Regions from separate parts of the Pseudomonas sp. HR96 genome, predicted to be linked through region 2. Evidence: predicted binding sites of a transcription regulator. Region 2 holds the regulator's gene; each other region holds the start of a gene.
The links. The regulator FliA, encoded in region 2, starts transcription of late flagellar genes. The targets are predictions, from matches to a motif close to CTAAAGTTTNNNNNNNNNNNGCCGNTAA.
Positions count from the first base shown of each region.

Region 1: the regulator FliA is predicted to act here: its motif matches at 2,238-2,265, upstream of SFA35_RS12300 (methyl-accepting chemotaxis protein).
Region 3: the regulator FliA is predicted to act here: its motif matches at 1,543-1,570, upstream of SFA35_RS03980 (methyl-accepting chemotaxis protein).

Region 1 is NZ_CP139141.1:2,728,474-2,733,782, reverse strand. Features, by position in the region: gene SFA35_RS12305 (pyridoxal phosphate-dependent aminotransferase) at 1-497, opposite strand, end outside; gene SFA35_RS12300 (methyl-accepting chemotaxis protein) at 555-2,180, opposite strand; gene SFA35_RS12295 (DUF1652 domain-containing protein) at 2,567-2,827, shown strand; gene SFA35_RS12290 (UvrD-helicase domain-containing protein) at 2,835-5,108, opposite strand.
Region 2 is NZ_CP139141.1:1,748,705-1,754,013, reverse strand. Features, by position in the region: gene SFA35_RS08245 (chemotaxis protein CheA) at 1-1,462, opposite strand, end outside; gene SFA35_RS08240 (protein phosphatase CheZ) at 1,507-2,295, opposite strand; gene SFA35_RS08235 (chemotaxis response regulator CheY) at 2,315-2,689, opposite strand; gene fliA (RNA polymerase sigma factor FliA) at 2,805-3,554, opposite strand; gene fleN (flagellar synthesis regulator FleN) at 3,548-4,381, opposite strand; gene flhF (flagellar biosynthesis protein FlhF) at 4,497-5,309, opposite strand, start outside.
Region 3 is NZ_CP139141.1:841,613-846,921, reverse strand. Features, by position in the region: partial or broken gene SFA35_RS26640 (PAS domain-containing protein) at 1-347, shown strand, start outside; gene SFA35_RS26635 (methyl-accepting chemotaxis protein) at 528-938, shown strand; gene SFA35_RS03985 (DUF1543 domain-containing protein) at 990-1,484, opposite strand; gene SFA35_RS03980 (methyl-accepting chemotaxis protein) at 1,702-3,321, shown strand; gene SFA35_RS03975 (diguanylate cyclase) at 3,340-4,299, opposite strand; gene SFA35_RS03970 (response regulator) at 4,302-5,306, opposite strand.

The DNA.
Region 1 (5,309 bases), 980 kb from region 2:
GTCTTGCCGGTAATGCGCGCCGCCACTTCGGCCGGGGCCACGCGAAACCCGTCTTCCGGGCGCACCGGCACTGGCACCACACGCGCCCCGCAGGCACCGAACACCGCCTCGTAGGTCACGTACATGGGTTCGGGCACCAGCACCTCGTCGCCCGGCTCGAGCACGCACTGGGCCACGCAGAACACCGCGCACTGGGCGCCGGCCAGCACCACCACGGCATCGGCGTCCACCGGCCGATCGCTGCGCCGGCTGTGTTGCTCGGCGATCGCCTGGCGCAGCGACAAGTTGCCGCGCACGGCGGCGTAGTGGGTGTGCCCGGCGCGCAGGCTGGCGACGGCAGCGTCGACGATGGGCGCCGGGGTGTCGAAATCCGGGTCGCCCACCGACAGCAGCAGCACGTCGCGGCCGGCTTCGAGCATCTGCAGCGCCCGGTAGTGGATCTTCCAGGCATCGGCGCCGTCACCGGCAATGCGTTGGGTCAAGGTCGAAAAGCGCATGCGTGGCTCCCTGTCGATACGCGTCAAACCACGACCCTAACACCTTGCGCCGGCAGGTCAAATCACGAAACGGGCCACCAGGTTGTTGAGGTCCACGGCCAGGCGCGACAGCTCGTGGGTGGCAGCGCTGGTCTGGTGCGCGCCGGCAGCCGACTGGCTGGCCAGGTCGCGGATGTTGACCAGGTTGCGGTCGACCTCGCGGGCGACCTGGGCCTGCTCTTCCGAGGCACTGGCGATCACCAGGTTGCGTTCGTTGATCATGCCGATCGACTCGGTGATCTGCTGCAGGGCACCGCCAGCGGCCTGGGCCAGCTGCAAGGTGGTCTGCCCGCGCTCGCTGCTGGACTGCATCGAGCTCACCGCTTCGCCAGTGCCCTGCTGGATGCCGGCGACCATCTGTTCGATTTCCCGGGTCGACTGCTGAGTGCGGTGCGCCAGGGCGCGCACTTCATCAGCCACCACGGCGAAGCCGCGCCCGGCTTCACCGGCACGGGCCGCTTCGATCGCGGCATTGAGGGCCAGCAGGTTGGTCTGTTCGGCGATCGCGCGGATCACGTCCAACACCTTGCCGATGTCGCGGCCCTGCACGGCAAGGCCTTGCAGCAAGGTCGCGGTGTGGCCCAGGTCGCCGGTCATGGCCTGGATGGCACTGACCGTTTCGCCGACCCGGTCGCGGCCCTGCTGGGCGACGCGGCTGGAGTCCTGGGACGCCTCGGAGGTGGACACGGCGTTGCGCGCCACCTCCTCCACCGCGCTGGTCATCTGGTTGACGGCAGTGGCCGCCTGCTCGATCTCGTTGTTCTGCTGAAGCAGGCCGCGGGAGGCCTCCTCGGTGACCGCCGACAACTGGGTCGAGGCGGACGCCAGTTGAGTTGCCGAGCCGGAAATGCGTTCGATGGTCTGGCGCAGGCTGGTCTGCATCTCGGCCAACGCGCCGAGCAGCCGGGCCGGCTCGTCGCCGCCGTCGACCGGGATGGCCTGGCTGAGGTCGCCCCCGGCGATCCGCTGCGCGGCGGCCAGCGCCTGCTGCAGCGGTGCGACGATGCTGCGGGTCAGCAGCCAGGCCAGCAGCACCGTGGCCAGGCAGGCGAACAGCGCCACGCCGATGACCGTCCAGTTGGCTTGTTCGTAGCGCGCGGCTGCCGCACGGTCGGCGGCCAGGGCGCCGGCTTTGTTGATCGCCACCAGGCCGTTGAGCTGCTCGCCCATCTGGTCGGTGCCGCCCTTGATCCGCGTGTTGATCAGCTCGCGCATGGGCTCCAGCTTGTTCTCGCGGGACAACGCCAGCATGTCGTTCTGGGCCTGCAGGTAGGCCTCCTGGGTCACCGTGAAGGTCTTGTACAGTGCGGCCTCGTCGGCATCGGCAGGCAATGCGGCATAGCTGCCCTGGGCCTGACGCAGCTTGCCCACCAGCTCGGCAATGCGCCGTTCACTGTCGCTCAAGGCCGCCGGCTCGCGATTGACCAGCACGCGGAAGGAGACGATGCGCAGGCGCAGCACGTCTTCGGTCATGTTGCCCAGGTACTCGAGACTTGGCAGCTGATTGCTGGTCATGTCGATGGACGCCTGGCGAATGATGGCCATGCGACTGGAAGCGAATACCCCGAGGGCAACGACCAGCAAGGCGATAAAGGCAAATCCGAGGAAGGCACGAGGCGCGATATTCAGCGATCTGAAGGACATGGCCGATTGCTCTTGTAAGGGAGGAGAATCTGATTGTCGCTTCCTGCGGTTACCGGTCTATCGGCCATATCTCCAGCAAATGAAGGGCTTGCAGCAAATAAATAAGGTTGTTACCGAGGTACCCGGGCTGAGCCACTGAAGTTCATCGCTTGTGTGGCAAAGTATCAAAATAGTGGCACTTGCCACTGATGCGTATAAAAAATGCCACCGGTCGGCGCAAACGTGATCGTCATCAACAAACCCGGGAATAGTTGATGGAAGGGGCAAAATATTCACAACTTTGTCGCGCACCAATGCTAGGTTTAATTGCACTGCACGTATGAGTTCACGCTCTGGTCTTTCCTGCCAGCGGCTGCCACAGGCCGCTCTTCTTCAAGGTGGGCACCATGAACAAGATGACCTTTCCCAACGCCTGCCAGGTGATGCGCTGGCACTTTCACCCCCTCGGCTTCGAGGGCAGCATGGACACACCCACCAGTATGGTCGCGCGCCTGTTCGACCGCGCCACCGGCGAGACGCGCATCGCGATTGCCGGCCTGCCCTGCGCCAGCGTGATGAACGCAGCCGATGTCGAACGCATCATCGAGGCGGTCGAGGCCGAACTTGAAGCGTTCGAACCCCCACGGACCTTGTGCGAAGTCGGCTAGGCCCGACTCACTGCGCCCCGCGCCTATCCTCGAACCACGGCTTGTTGCCCGCGACCCTGTCACTGGCCCGGGCGACAGCGGCCGTTTCCCCACGGGCGGGTTCCACATACCAATAACAATGGCGCACGGCGCGGGTGACCGCCACATAGGCCAGCCGCAGGATTTCCTCTCGCTGGGCCGCATCGTAGGCGTCAGCCTGCCCCGGCTCGGCAAACCCGGCCAGGCGATACACTTCATTGCGATACGGCGGCTCACTGGCATAGCGGCAGTCGCCCACCAGAAAGACCGCATCGGCCTGCAGGCCCTTGGCACTGTGGTAGGTGAGCAGGCGAATGCGCCGTTCGCCACTGCTATAATCCACTTTAAGTAGATTTGATAATTCGTTATAGATCAGTGATTTATCTGAGGATTTTCGAAACAATATCAAGATCGAATCGCCTGCTTCATGGTGCGCTCGTACCTGCTGTGCCAACTGCCGATCATTGCGTTCGAACACCTGCACCGCAATTGTCGGCAGGCCCTCACGGGCCTTGCCCCGCTTGCCTGGCAACGAACGCACCGGCTGCACCAGATGCTCGGCGGCGTCGATGATGTGCTGGTGACTGCGATAGTTGTCGCTGAGCAGCACGCGGGTGGTTTTGCTTGCGGGGAACTCACGATCGAACGCGAGAAAATAATGCGCGGCGCTGCCCCGCCAGCCATAGATCGACTGCCAATCATCACCGACACATAACAACGACGTCGCCGCCGGCCGCTGCACCGCGCGGCGACGCACTTCCGTCAGGCAAGCGCGCACCCAGCCGACGATTTGCGGGGAGATGTCCTGGAATTCGTCGACCATCAGATGGGTCATGCCTTGCAGCAGCGAATCGGGCACCAACGCCAGATTTTCCGGCGCCTGCTCGCCCAGGGTGGCGAACATGGCGTTGTAGGTCATGACCGGCGGCGGCTGCTGGTGCAGGAAGTCGTTGAAGGTCGGCCAGAACAGCGCCAGCGCCTGCAGGAAGCCACTGTCATCACCGAGCAGCGCGTGGTCCATGGCTCCGATCGCGGCGCTGACGTCCAGGCCGAGGTTTTCGATAAAGCCGGCGGTGGCCGCGAAAGCGTCCAGCAACGGCGCTGCGGCGGTATCGCCCTTGACCTGATAATCGAAACCGGGACCGGCCACCGAACTGCCGGCCAGGGCGCCCCAGAGGCGCTGACCCTGCTGATAAGTATCCAACCATATCAAGGGTTTATCGCAGAAAGCTTGAAACAGGGTGCGCTTGACCGCCCACTCCGCACGGACTGGCAGCCTGGCCCCCTTACGTGTCATATCCGCGTCGGCACTGGGGTCCACCCCCAGCACGACCCAGGCGTCGAGCTCGGCGATGTAGCCGTGGCAATGAAAGGTACCGCCGTTGATGGTGACGGCCTTGCGCTGCGGCTCGATGCCTTCGATGGGCCAGACCCCGGCGTGGTACCACTGATCTTCCAATAGGTCGCACAGCTCTTCATCACGCCCGGCGGCCAGTGCGGTGACCGTCATGCGTTTGCGCACTTCGGGGTGGTCGCGATCCAGGCGCTTGAGGGCAAAGGCTTGCAGGCGCAGCGCCGCGATCAGCTGGCGAAACCGGGAGTCGCGGGTCAGCAAGGCGCTGTAGCAGGCATTGAGCAAGGCGCGCTGGGCGTCATTGATACGCAGATCGAACGGGTTACCGCTGGCGCCCTGCTCCTGCACCCCAAGGGTCTCGAAGGCCTGCACCTGCGCAAGCCCGGGCAGGCTGCGCACCAGCGGCAGCAGCCGCGAGTGAAAGGTGCGCACCACCTCGCCGGCCTGCTGCTGGCTTAGCTTTATTTCCCATAAATCAAAGACTTGCAGCATTTTCTTGATGAAGTCGTTACGTGACTCGCGGGTGAAGGTTATGACCGTAGTGCTCGCCAGCTCGTAGCCCAGGTAGTGGTGAAGCACCAGCAGGCGCAGCACCAGCGAGGTCGATTTGCCGGCGCCGGCGCCCGCCACCACCTGGGTGGCCGGGGTGCGGCTGAAGATCATCCGCCATTGCGCCGCGCTGGGCTGGGCCTGCGCTGGCAGGCGTTGCGCTACCTCAGCCTGGATGCGCTTGCGCAGCGCAGAGGGCAACGGCAGGGTCCAGTCGTCGAACAGCACCGGCGTCTCTGGCAGCGTCGCAGCAGGCACCTGGGCAATCACCGGTTCGCCTACCGTGGCTGGCTCACGGGCGCCGAACAGGCGCCGCGACAGGCGCTGGATGAACGGTCGGTCGGGCGATGATGGCGACATTCGGGCTCCAGTGGCACACAAAACGGAAACATTCGAGGCAGATCAATGAATTGGACCACTATGCCACACTGAAGCCTGAGGTTTTGCATCTGATTAATCGATAGGTTCGGTGGAATATATGCGCTTTTATTCGGACAGGGGCTGATCGATCATTCCGCCCGTAGTACTCGGTCATGCTGACGTGCCGAGTCAACCCATCGG
Region 2 (5,309 bases):
CTTCCGGCGACTCGATGCCGTGGTCGACCGCGTTGCGCACCAAGTGCACCAGCGGGTCGGCCAGGGCCTCGACGAGGTTCTTGTCCAGGTCGGTCTCTTCGCCCACCAGCTCCAGGTTGATCTCTTTCTTGAGCTGGCGAGCCAGGTCGCGAACCAGGCGCGGGAAGCGCCCGAAGACCTTCTTGATCGGCTGCATGCGGGTTTTCATCACCGCGGTCTGCAGGTCGGCGGTCACCACGTCGAGGTTCGACACGGCCTTCTGCATGGCTTCATCGGCGCTGTTGCTGCCCAGGCGCACCAGGCGGTTACGCACCAGCACTAGTTCGCCGACCATGTTCATGATTTCGTCCAGGCGCGCGGTGTCGACCCGCACCGTGGTTTCCGCTTCGCTGGCGGCCGGTTTGTCACCGGCAGGCGCCGCCGCGCGAGCAGGGGCGGCAGGCGCAGCAGCGGGCCCAGCGGCGGGCTTGGCCACGGGCGCAGGCGCTGCTGCCGGCACCGGCGCAGGCTTGGCCGCAACCGGTTCGGCGGCGGCCGGCGGCACTTCGCTGAACTTGCCTTTGCCGTGCAGTTCGTCGAGCAGGTTCTCGAACTCGTCGTCGGTGATCAACTCACCGGCCTTGACCGGCGCCTGGGTGCCGGTGGTGCTCGGCTCGGTGCTGGCCGCAGGCGCAGCGCCGGGAAGGTTGTCGACGGCGAAGGAGCCCTTGCCATGCAACTGATCGAGCAGGTTCTCGAATTCATCATCGGTGATTTCGTCGCTGCCCGCCGCCGGCCTGGCCGGCGCAGCCGCTGCAGGGGCAGCGAACTGGCCTTTGCCATGCAACTGGTCGAGCAGGTTCTCGAACTCGTCGTCGGTGATCTCGTCGCTGCCGGACGCGGCCGGTGCAACAGGCGCAGCGCTGACAGACGCTGGCGGCGCCGCCGGGGCAGGCGCTTCGTGGACGTTGTTGAGCGAGTCGAGCAGCGCTTCGAATTCGAAGTCGGTGATTTCATCGGCTGCGCCGGCAGGCGCAGCGCTGGCCGCAGCCGCCGGCGCGGGTGCCGCCACGGCTGGCGCAGGCTCGGCACCGGCAGGTTCGGCCAGGCGCGCCAAGGCTTCGAGCAGCTGGGGCGAGGCTGGGGTGATGTCGGTGCGCTCGCGCACCTCGCTGAACATGCCGTTGACGGCATCCAGTGCCTCGAGCACCACGTCCATCAACTCAGAGTCGACGCGACGTTCACCCTTGCGCAGGATGTCGAAGACGTTCTCGGCAATGTGGCAGCACTCCACCAGCTCGTTGAGCTGGAGAAACCCGGCACCGCCTTTTACAGTGTGAAAACCGCGAAAAATTGCATTGAGCAAATCCGCATCATCTGGCCGGCTCTCAAGCTCGACCAGTTGTTCGGACAGCTGCTCGAGAATTTCGCCGGCCTCTACCAGGAAATCCTGGAGGATTTCTTCGTCGGCGCCGAAGCTCATATGGGTGCTCCCTGGAATGAAGTAATCACGAGCCTGGGTGTTGCTTAGAAGCCCAGGCTGGACAGCAGATCGTCGACATCGTCTTGACCGGATACAACGTCTTCACGTTTATCGGCATGAATCTGCGGACCTTCACCCCTGGCAGGATGTATTTCGTGATCTTTTTCATCGCGAAGCTGCTGATGGTCGTGTTCGATGCCCGCGAAGCGGTCCACCTGGCTGGCCATCAACACCAGTTTGAGCAGGTTGCTTTCCACTTCCGTGACCAATTGCGTAACGCGCTTGATCACCTGCCCGGTCAGGTCCTGGTAGTCCTGGGCCAGCAGGATGTCGTTGAGGTGGCTGCCCACCTCGCGGTTGCCCTGCTCGCTGCGCGTCAGGAAGCCGTCGACCCGACGAGCCAGCTCGCGGAACTCCTCGGCGCCGATTTCCCGGCGCATGAAGCGCTGCCAGTCGACGCTCAGGGCATGGGCTTCGTCGCTCAGCGCGTTCATCACCGGCGTGCTCTGCTCCACCAGGTCCATGGTCCGGTTGGCCGCGTTCTCGGTCAGCCGCACGACATAGGACAGCCGCTCCGTGGCGTCGGTGATCTGCGAGACCTCCTCGGCCTGCGGCATGTGCGGGTCGATCTGGAAGCTGACGATGGCGCTGTGCAACTCGCGCGTCAGCTTGCCGACTTCCTGATACAAGCCGCGATCACGGGTCTGGTTCAGCTCATGGATCAACTGCACCGCGTCGCCGAACTTGCCTTTTTCAAGGCTGTCCACCAGTTCGACGGCATGTTTCTTCAGGGTCGACTCGAAGTCCCCCAAAGAATTCTTTTTCTGGTCCATTGCGCCCCCGTGGCGGTCATCAGCTGTTGACGCGCTCGAAAATCTTCTCGATTTTTTCTTTCAGCACCTGAGCGGTGAAAGGCTTGACCACATAGCCGTTGACGCCGGCCTGGGCGGCTTCGATGATCTGCTCGCGCTTGGCTTCGGCGGTCACCATCAGCACCGGCAGGTGCTTGAGGCGGTCATCGGCACGCACCTGCTTGAGCAGGTCGATGCCGGACATGCCGGGCATGTTCCAGTCGGTCACCAAAAAGTCGAACCCACCGCTTTGCAGCATCGGCAGCGCCGTGTTGCCATCATCGGCCTCGGACGTGTTGGTAAAGCCCAGATCACGCAACAGGTTCTTGATGATCCGCCGCATCGTCGAAAAATCGTCAACGATGAGGATTTTCATGTTCTTGTCCAATTAGACCTCCAAGCAGTCTTGACTCGCCCAGACCCTGGGCGGGCGTTCAATCAAATCCGATTTTTATCTTCCAGCGACTGCTGTCAGGCATTCCCGTTACCCGCTATCGCGCTCGCCACTCGCCCAGCCGGCCGCGCAGACGTGCCGCGCACTGGCTGTGCAACTGGCTGACACGCGACTCGCTGACCCCCAATACCTCGCCGATTTCCTTGAGGTTCAGCTCCTCGTCGTAATACAACGCCAGGACCAGCTTCTCGCGCTCCGGCAAGCCGGCGATCGCGTCGGCCAGGGCCGCCTGGAAGCGTTCGTCCTCCAGGTCACGCGAGGGCTCCAGCGAACCGCTGGCGCCATCTTCATGCAAGCCTTCGTGTTCGCCGCCGTCCTGCAACAGGTCGTCGAAACTGAACAGCCGGCTGCCCAAGGTATCGTTCAAGATCCCGTAGTAATCGTCGAGACTCAACTTGAGTTCGGCAGCAACCTCGTGATCTTTAGCGTCGCGGCCAGTTTTTGCCTCGATTGCGCGAATCGCGTCGCTGACCATGCGCGTATTGCGGTGCACCGAACGGGGTGCCCAGTCACCTTTGCGCACTTCATCGAGCATCGCGCCACGGATACGGATACCCGCGTAGGTCTCGAAACTGGCGCCCTTGCTCGAGTCGTACTTGGTGGACACCTCGAGCAGGCCGATCATGCCGGCCTGGATCAGGTCCTCCACCTGCACGCTGGCTGGCAGGCGCGCCAGCAGGTGATAGGCGATTCGCTTGACCAGAGGCGCATAGCGCTCGATCAACTCGTACTGCTGGGACTCGCGGGAAGCCTTGCTGTACATACGATATCCGCTCGCGCTCATGATACGGGCCCTGCGCTAGTTTGCTGAACCAGACGTTCGACGAAGAACTCCAGGTGCCCCCGCGGGTTGGCGGGCAACGGCCAGGTATCGACCTTCTGGGCAATGGCCTTGAACGCCAGGGCACATTTGGAACGCGGGAAAGCTTCGTACACCGCGCGTTGTTTTTGCACCGCCTTGCGTACGCACTCGTCGTACGGCACGGCACCGACATACTGCAGTGCAACGTCGAGGAAGCGGTCGGTCACCTTGGTCAGCTTGGCGAACAGGTTGCGACCTTCCTGCGGGCTCTGGGCCATGTTGGCCAGCACCCGGAAACGGTTCATGCCGTAGTCCCGATTGAGCAACTTGATCAGGGCGTAGGCGTCGGTGATCGAGGTCGGCTCGTCGCACACCACCAGCAGGACCTCCTGAGCGGCGCGCACGAAGCTGACCACCGACTCGCCGATACCGGCGGCCGTGTCGATCACCAGCACGTCGAGGTTGTCGCCGACGTCGCTGAACGCCTGGATCAATCCGGCGTGCTGCGCAGGCGACAGGTGCACCATGCTCTGGGTGCCCGACGCGGCCGGCACGATGCGGATCCCGCCGGGGCCTTGCAACATCACGTCGCGCAGCTCGCAGCGGCCTTCGATCACGTCGGCCAGGGTGCGTTTGGGTGTCAGCCCCAGCAGGACGTCGACGTTCGCCAGCCCCAGGTCGGCGTCCAGAAGCATGACCCTGCGGCCAAGCTCGGCCAACGCCAGAGACAAGTTCACTGACACGTTAGTCTTGCCGACGCCACCCTTGCCGCCGGTCACCGCGATCACCTGTACGGGATGCATGCTGCCCATGTTCGTTGTTTACCTTGTCACTTAGACCGAGGCCACACGACCGACTGCGCCTGGACAACCAGGGCATGCAGACCATCGATGTAGGTAGTTTGGAACGTCATCTCACCCATCTCCCTCAGCCCACACGCTTGTCAGGGCTGTGGTAGAGGTCAGCGAACATATCGGCCATGGCCTCTTCGCTGGGCTCCTCCTGCATTTGCACGTTCACCGCGCGGCTGACCAGCTGGTGCCGGCGCGGCAGGTGCAAATCGTCCGGAATGCGCGGGCCGTCCGTGAGGTAGGCCACTGGCAATTCGGTACTGATGGCCAGGCTCAGCACTTCGCCGAGACTCGCCGTTTCATCCAATTTGGTCAGGATGCAACCGGCCAGGCCACAGCGCTTGTAGCTGTGATAGGCGGCGGTCAGCACCTGCTTCTGGCTGGTGGTGGCCAGTACCAGGTAGTTGCGGGCGCGAATGCCGCGCCCGGCCAGGCTTTCCAGTTGCATGCGCAGGGCCGGGTCGCTGGCCTGCAGGCCGGCAGTGTCGATCAGGATCACGCGCTTGCGCAGCAGTGGCTCCAATGCCTGGCCGAGCGACTGGCCCGGGTCGACCTGGGTCACCGAAACGTTGAGGATCCGCCCCAGGGTCTTGAGTTGCTCCTGGGCGCCGATGCGAAAACTGTCCATGCTCACCAGGGCGATGCTCTGGGCGCCGTACTTGAGTACGTAGCGCGCCGCCAGCTTGGCCAGGGTGGTGGTCTTGCCCATGCCGGCCGGGCCGACCATGGCAATCACACCGCCCTCTTCCAGTGGCTCGACTTCCGGGGTATGGATCATCCGCGCCAGGTGGGCCAGCAGCATGCGCCAGGCCTGGCGAGGTTCACGAATTTCACCGGTCAGGCTCAGCAGCTCGCGCGACAGTGGGCCGGACAGGCCGATGCGTTGCAG
Region 3 (5,309 bases), 910 kb from region 2:
TGTACTCCAGCAACCTGACCCGCACCATCGAGACCTCCCGCGAGAACGAGAACCTGGTCAAGGGCCTGCTGCGCTCCACGGCGGTGATCGAGTTCAACCTGGACGGCAAGGTGATCACCGCCAACGAGATGTTCCTCGGCGCCATGGGTTACTCGGTGGGGCAGATCAAGGGCCAGCATCACCGCATGTTCTGCACCTCCGAAGAGACTTCTTCGGACGCCTACAACCGGTTCTGGGAGCGCCTGCGTCGCGGTGAATACGTTGCTGGGCGTTTCGAGCGCGTCAACAGCAGCGGCCAGCCGGTGTGGCTGGAGGCCACCTACAACCCGATCATCGACGCCAACGGCAAGCTGTGCAAAGTGGTGAAGTTCGCCACGGTGATCACCGACCAGATCAACCAGGAGCGCTCGGTGTCGGAAGCGGCGAGCATCGCCTATGACACCTCGGTGCAGACCGACAGCCGCGCCCAGGCCGGCCGCGATGTGATTCAGCAGACGGTGGGCGTGTTGCAGCGCCTGGGCGAGTCGATGCAGGAGGCGACCGAGGGCATCGAGGCGCTGGACAAGCAGAGCCAGACCATCGGCACCATCGTCAAGACCATCAGCGGCATCGCCGAGCAGACCAACCTGCTGGCGCTGAACGCGGCCATCGAGGCGGCGCGGGCCGGTGAGCAGGGGCGCGGCTTTGCGGTGGTGGCCGACGAGGTCAGGCAACTGGCGTCGCGCACCAGCCTGGCGACCCAGGAGATCGTCAACGTGGTGCGCCAGAACCAGGAGCTGGCTTCCACGGCGGTGGGGATCATTGGCTCGAACAAGGAGCAGGCGATCCAGGCGCTTGAACTGGCCAGTGATGCCGACAATGTGATTCAGGACATGCAGCATCGGGCGCAGACAGTGGTGTCGGCGGTCAGCCGGTTTGCCGGGGCTATTTCCAAGTAGGCTTTTGGCCGAAGATCAAACCGGCCTCTCGGGGGCTGTGCCCCTCCCACTTCAGCTGAGCACGATGTAATCGCTGCGCACCTGCACGCCGGCGTGTGCGCCTTGCACTAGTTGCACGTAGCGGCCGCCGACCTGGTCGATCGGGATGCAGTCGTCCACGTCCAGCAAGGCGTCCAGGTGGCCCTGCTGCCAGCCTCTGCGCATGCCCGCGCGCGCCTGGGCCTTGGCTTCCGTCTTGTTGCGGGCCACCACCAGTTCGTAGCGGTGGGCTTCGCCGAACGCGCCCGGCTCGTAACCGCCGAGGTTGATGAAATACAGCCTGGGCTCGTCGGGGCCCGGCGCCAGGTCGCTCATCCGCACCTGCCAGCCCGCCACCCCGTCCACCGCCATCCAGGCGTCGATGTGCACGCCCTTGGCGCTGCCGAACCAGGCTTCGCGCAGCTGCGGGTAGGCCTGGTCCAAGCGCTCGGCCAGGACGAACACCACGTCGTGCACCTCGATGTTGGCCCTGGGGTGCTTGCCGCCCAGCATCACTACAAACAGCATTGGCGCGCCCTCGGGGTTGGCCTTTCGTCGGATATTCATGGCGCGCAAATATTTGGCGTCAATGTTTTCACGGGTTGCGCCGCACATGACTAAAAATTCATTTTCGGCCCGTAGATTAAAAATCGGCATCGTTCTACGGTGATGTCACATTGACATGAAGTCGATGCCACGCCTTGCTCCGCGTGGCTCCCCCAAATCGGCCGGATGGTGACCCCACATGTTCAGAAACATCAAACTCGCTTCGCGCGCCCTGCTCAGCTTCGGCATCATCAGCTTGCTGCTGTTTGCCTTGGGCCTGCTGTCCTTGTCCAAACTGGCCCAGGTGCACACCGCCGCAAACGACCTGCAAACCGACTGGCTGCCGAGCATCGAGCAGGGTAACAAGATTCAGTCCGACACCTACAAATTGCGCCTGGCCGGCCTGCACATGGCCACCGAAGGCGCCAACGCGCAAGCGCAGAACATTGCCATGCTCAACACCTTGCAGGCGGCCTTGAAGAAGGACCTGGCCGACTATGCGGCGCTGGTCTCCAGCCCCGAGGAAAAACAGCGTTACGAAACCGTGCTGGCCAATGCCGCCGCCTACCAGACCCAGATGGCCACGCTGATCGTCAACGCCGCCGGGCAGACCTCCGAGCAGCAGGTCAGCTTCGTCAACAACATTACCCTGCCCCTGGCCACCACCCTGCAAGGCTCCATCGACGAACTGGTGGCCATCAACGACCAGGGCGCCCAGGCCTCGGGCGTCGCCGCCGACGCGCAATACCAGAACGGTTTTAACCTGACCCTGGTGATCGTCATCATCGCCGTGCTCGGCGCCGTGCTGATCGCCATCCTGTTCACCCGCAGCATCACCGCCCCGGTGCGCCAGCTGCTCGATGCCACCGGCAAGATCGCCGAAGGCAACCTGCGCGACGAGGTGCAGATCAACGGCAGCGACGAGATTACCCAGCTGCAGACCTCCACCGCGCACATGCAGGCCAGCCTCAAGGGCACGCTGCAGCATATCGCCGACTCGTCGCGGCAACTGGCGGCGGCGGCCGAGCAGATGGCGGCGATCACCCGTGAATCGAACGCCGGCATCCAGCAGCAGAACCTGGAAACCGACCAGGCCGCCACGGCGGTCAACGAAATGACCGCCGCGGTGGAGGAAGTGGCGCGCAACGCCGTACAGGCTTCGCAGTCCACCCAGGCCTCGGAGCAGTCGGCGGCGCTGGGCCAGGACCGGGTGCGCGAGACCATCGATTCGATCCAGAAGCTCAGCGCCAGCGTCAGCCAGACCGGCGCCGACATCGAAGGTTTGGCCGGGCAGACCCGCGACATCAGCAAGGTGCTCGACGTGATTCGCGGCATCGCCGAACAGACCAACCTGCTGGCGCTCAACGCGGCCATCGAGGCGGCGCGGGCGGGCGAACAGGGCCGCGGCTTTGCCGTGGTGGCCGACGAGGTGCGCGCGCTCGCCCACCGCACCCAGAGCTCGACCCTGGAAATCGAGCAGATGATCAAGACCATTCAGGTCGGCGCCACCCAGGCGGTGAACTCGATGCACCGCAGCAACGGCGAGGCCACCCAGACCCTGACCGTGGCCCATGAGGCGGGCGCTGCCATCGGCGCGATCGCGTCGGCGGTGACCACCATCAGCCAGATGAACCTGTTGATTGCCTCGGCTTCCGAAGAACAGGCCCAGGTGGCGCGTTCGGTGGACCAGAACCTGGTGAGCATCAAGGACCTGGCGGTGCAGAGCGCCAGCGGCGCGCAGCAGACGGCCGAGGCCAGTGGCGAGCTGTCACGCCTGGCCACGGACCTGAGCAAGCTGGTGGGGCGTTTTTCGATCTAGCGGCCCCTAGGCAAAGGGTCAGTCGGCGTTGTGCACCGAGACCCGATTGCGGCCGCCCTTCTTCGACGCGTACAGCGCCTGGTCGGCCCACTCGATCAGCTCCTTGTATTCCTTGGCGGGGCTGTCCAGGTCGGCCACGCCGAGGCTGATGGTGAACGGCACCCTGGCGCCTTCGTGGAACACTTCTTCGGCCTCGATGGCCACCCGCAGGCGCTCGGCCAGAATGGCGCCGCCGGCCTTGTCGGTGCCCGGCAGCAGGATGGCGAACTCTTCGCCGCCGTAGCGGCCGACGATGTCGGCATCGCGCACCAGCGCCTTGGCCACGGCGGCCACGCGCTGAATCACCACGTCGCCCACCGGGTGGCCATAGGTGTCGTTGACCCGCTTGAAGTGGTCGATGTCGAACATGATCAGCGCCGCCGCATGGCCGTAGCGGCTGTGGCGGGCGAACTCCAGTTTCAGCGACTCTTCCCAGTGCCCGCGGTTGTACAGGCCGGTCAGGCGATCGGTGGCGGAGAGCTGCTGCAACTGCAGGTTGCTGTTCTGCAACTGGCGGCGGTTGACCGCCACTTCGGTCACGTCGTAGATCACCACGCAGATATGCCCGACCTCGCCGTTGATCGAGCGCAGCGGCAGGAAGGTGGTGTTCTGGTACATGTAGTCTTCTTCGGCGGTGATCGGCTGGTAGTTGGCAAAGCGCACCAGATACGGCCGCTGTTCCCACACGGTGAATGCCGGGGTGCCGAGGGTCACGACACTTTCCACCTTCTTGCGAAACCAGCCCTGGTTCACTTCCGGGAACAGGCTGAAGAACGTCTGGCTGATCGCGTCGCGCGGTTGTACCCCGGAGCGGTTTTCCATGAAGGAATTCCACACTTGCACGCGGTATTGACGGTCCAGTACCACCACGCCGACATCGATGCTCTGGGTAATGGCCAGCAACCAGTGCAACTCGTTTATTTCAATCTGCGCGGACATGGTCAATTCATCACATAGGCGAGTTTGTTGCGCAGCAGTTGCACCGAGTCTTCGGTGAACAACAGCAACAAGTCGAAGTGGATGCCATGGCCTTCCAGCGCGTAGCTGATTTCCACGGCGAGGGTGGGTTTCCAGCGCGGCTGATTGCGCCGCACCAGTTCGTCGATCGGCCCTTGGGAGCCGAGGCGGTGCGGGTGGTTCTGGGCAAACTGCACGTCGACCTGCTCGGCGATGCCGCTCAGGCACGCACCGACCAGCAGCGAGGACAGGTCCAGGAGCATTTCGCTGTCGGAATACTCCAGCGCCAGGTCGCGCAGCATCAGGCGGCTGAGGTCGGCGGCGTCGCAGTCGTGAAAGATCAGCAGCGCTTCCCCGGCGATGCCGCTGCCGATGAAGCCCTGGCACACCGCCGTCAGTTGCGGGTTGGCATGGGCGTCGACCAGGGCCATCTGCAGCTCGCCCACCGTGAGGGTGTTGACGTTGGGCACCGGCAACTCGACGAACACGTCCAGCACCCGCGCCATCAGGGCGGCGGCGCGGCCCATGGCGACGTTGACGATTTCGCGCATGGCTTCGGTGAAACTGATGCTGGCCTCTTGTGGGCGCAGCGGTGCGGCTGCGGGGGCCGTGCCGGGGGGGTCGAGCAGGTCGAGGCGCTTGAGGGTGGCCAGCAGGTCGTCCGGGGCCACCGGCTTTTTCAGGAAGGCCAGCGCGCCCAGTTCCATCACCCGGCGCACCGCCTCGTCCTGCACGTCACCCGAGACCACGATGATGCGCGAGCGATGGCCTTCGGCGCGCACCGCTTCGAGCAGCTGGTAGCCGTCCATCACCGGCATGGTCAGGTCGAGCAGCACTACCTGCCCCTGCGCGCGGCGGATGGCTTCCAGACCCTCCTGGCCATTGGTGGCCTGGGTCACTGAAACTGCCCAATCCTGGGGCAGCGCGCGCAACAATTGTTTGCGCGCCATGCCGGAGTCATCGCAGATCAACAAGGGTACGGCAGCCATCAG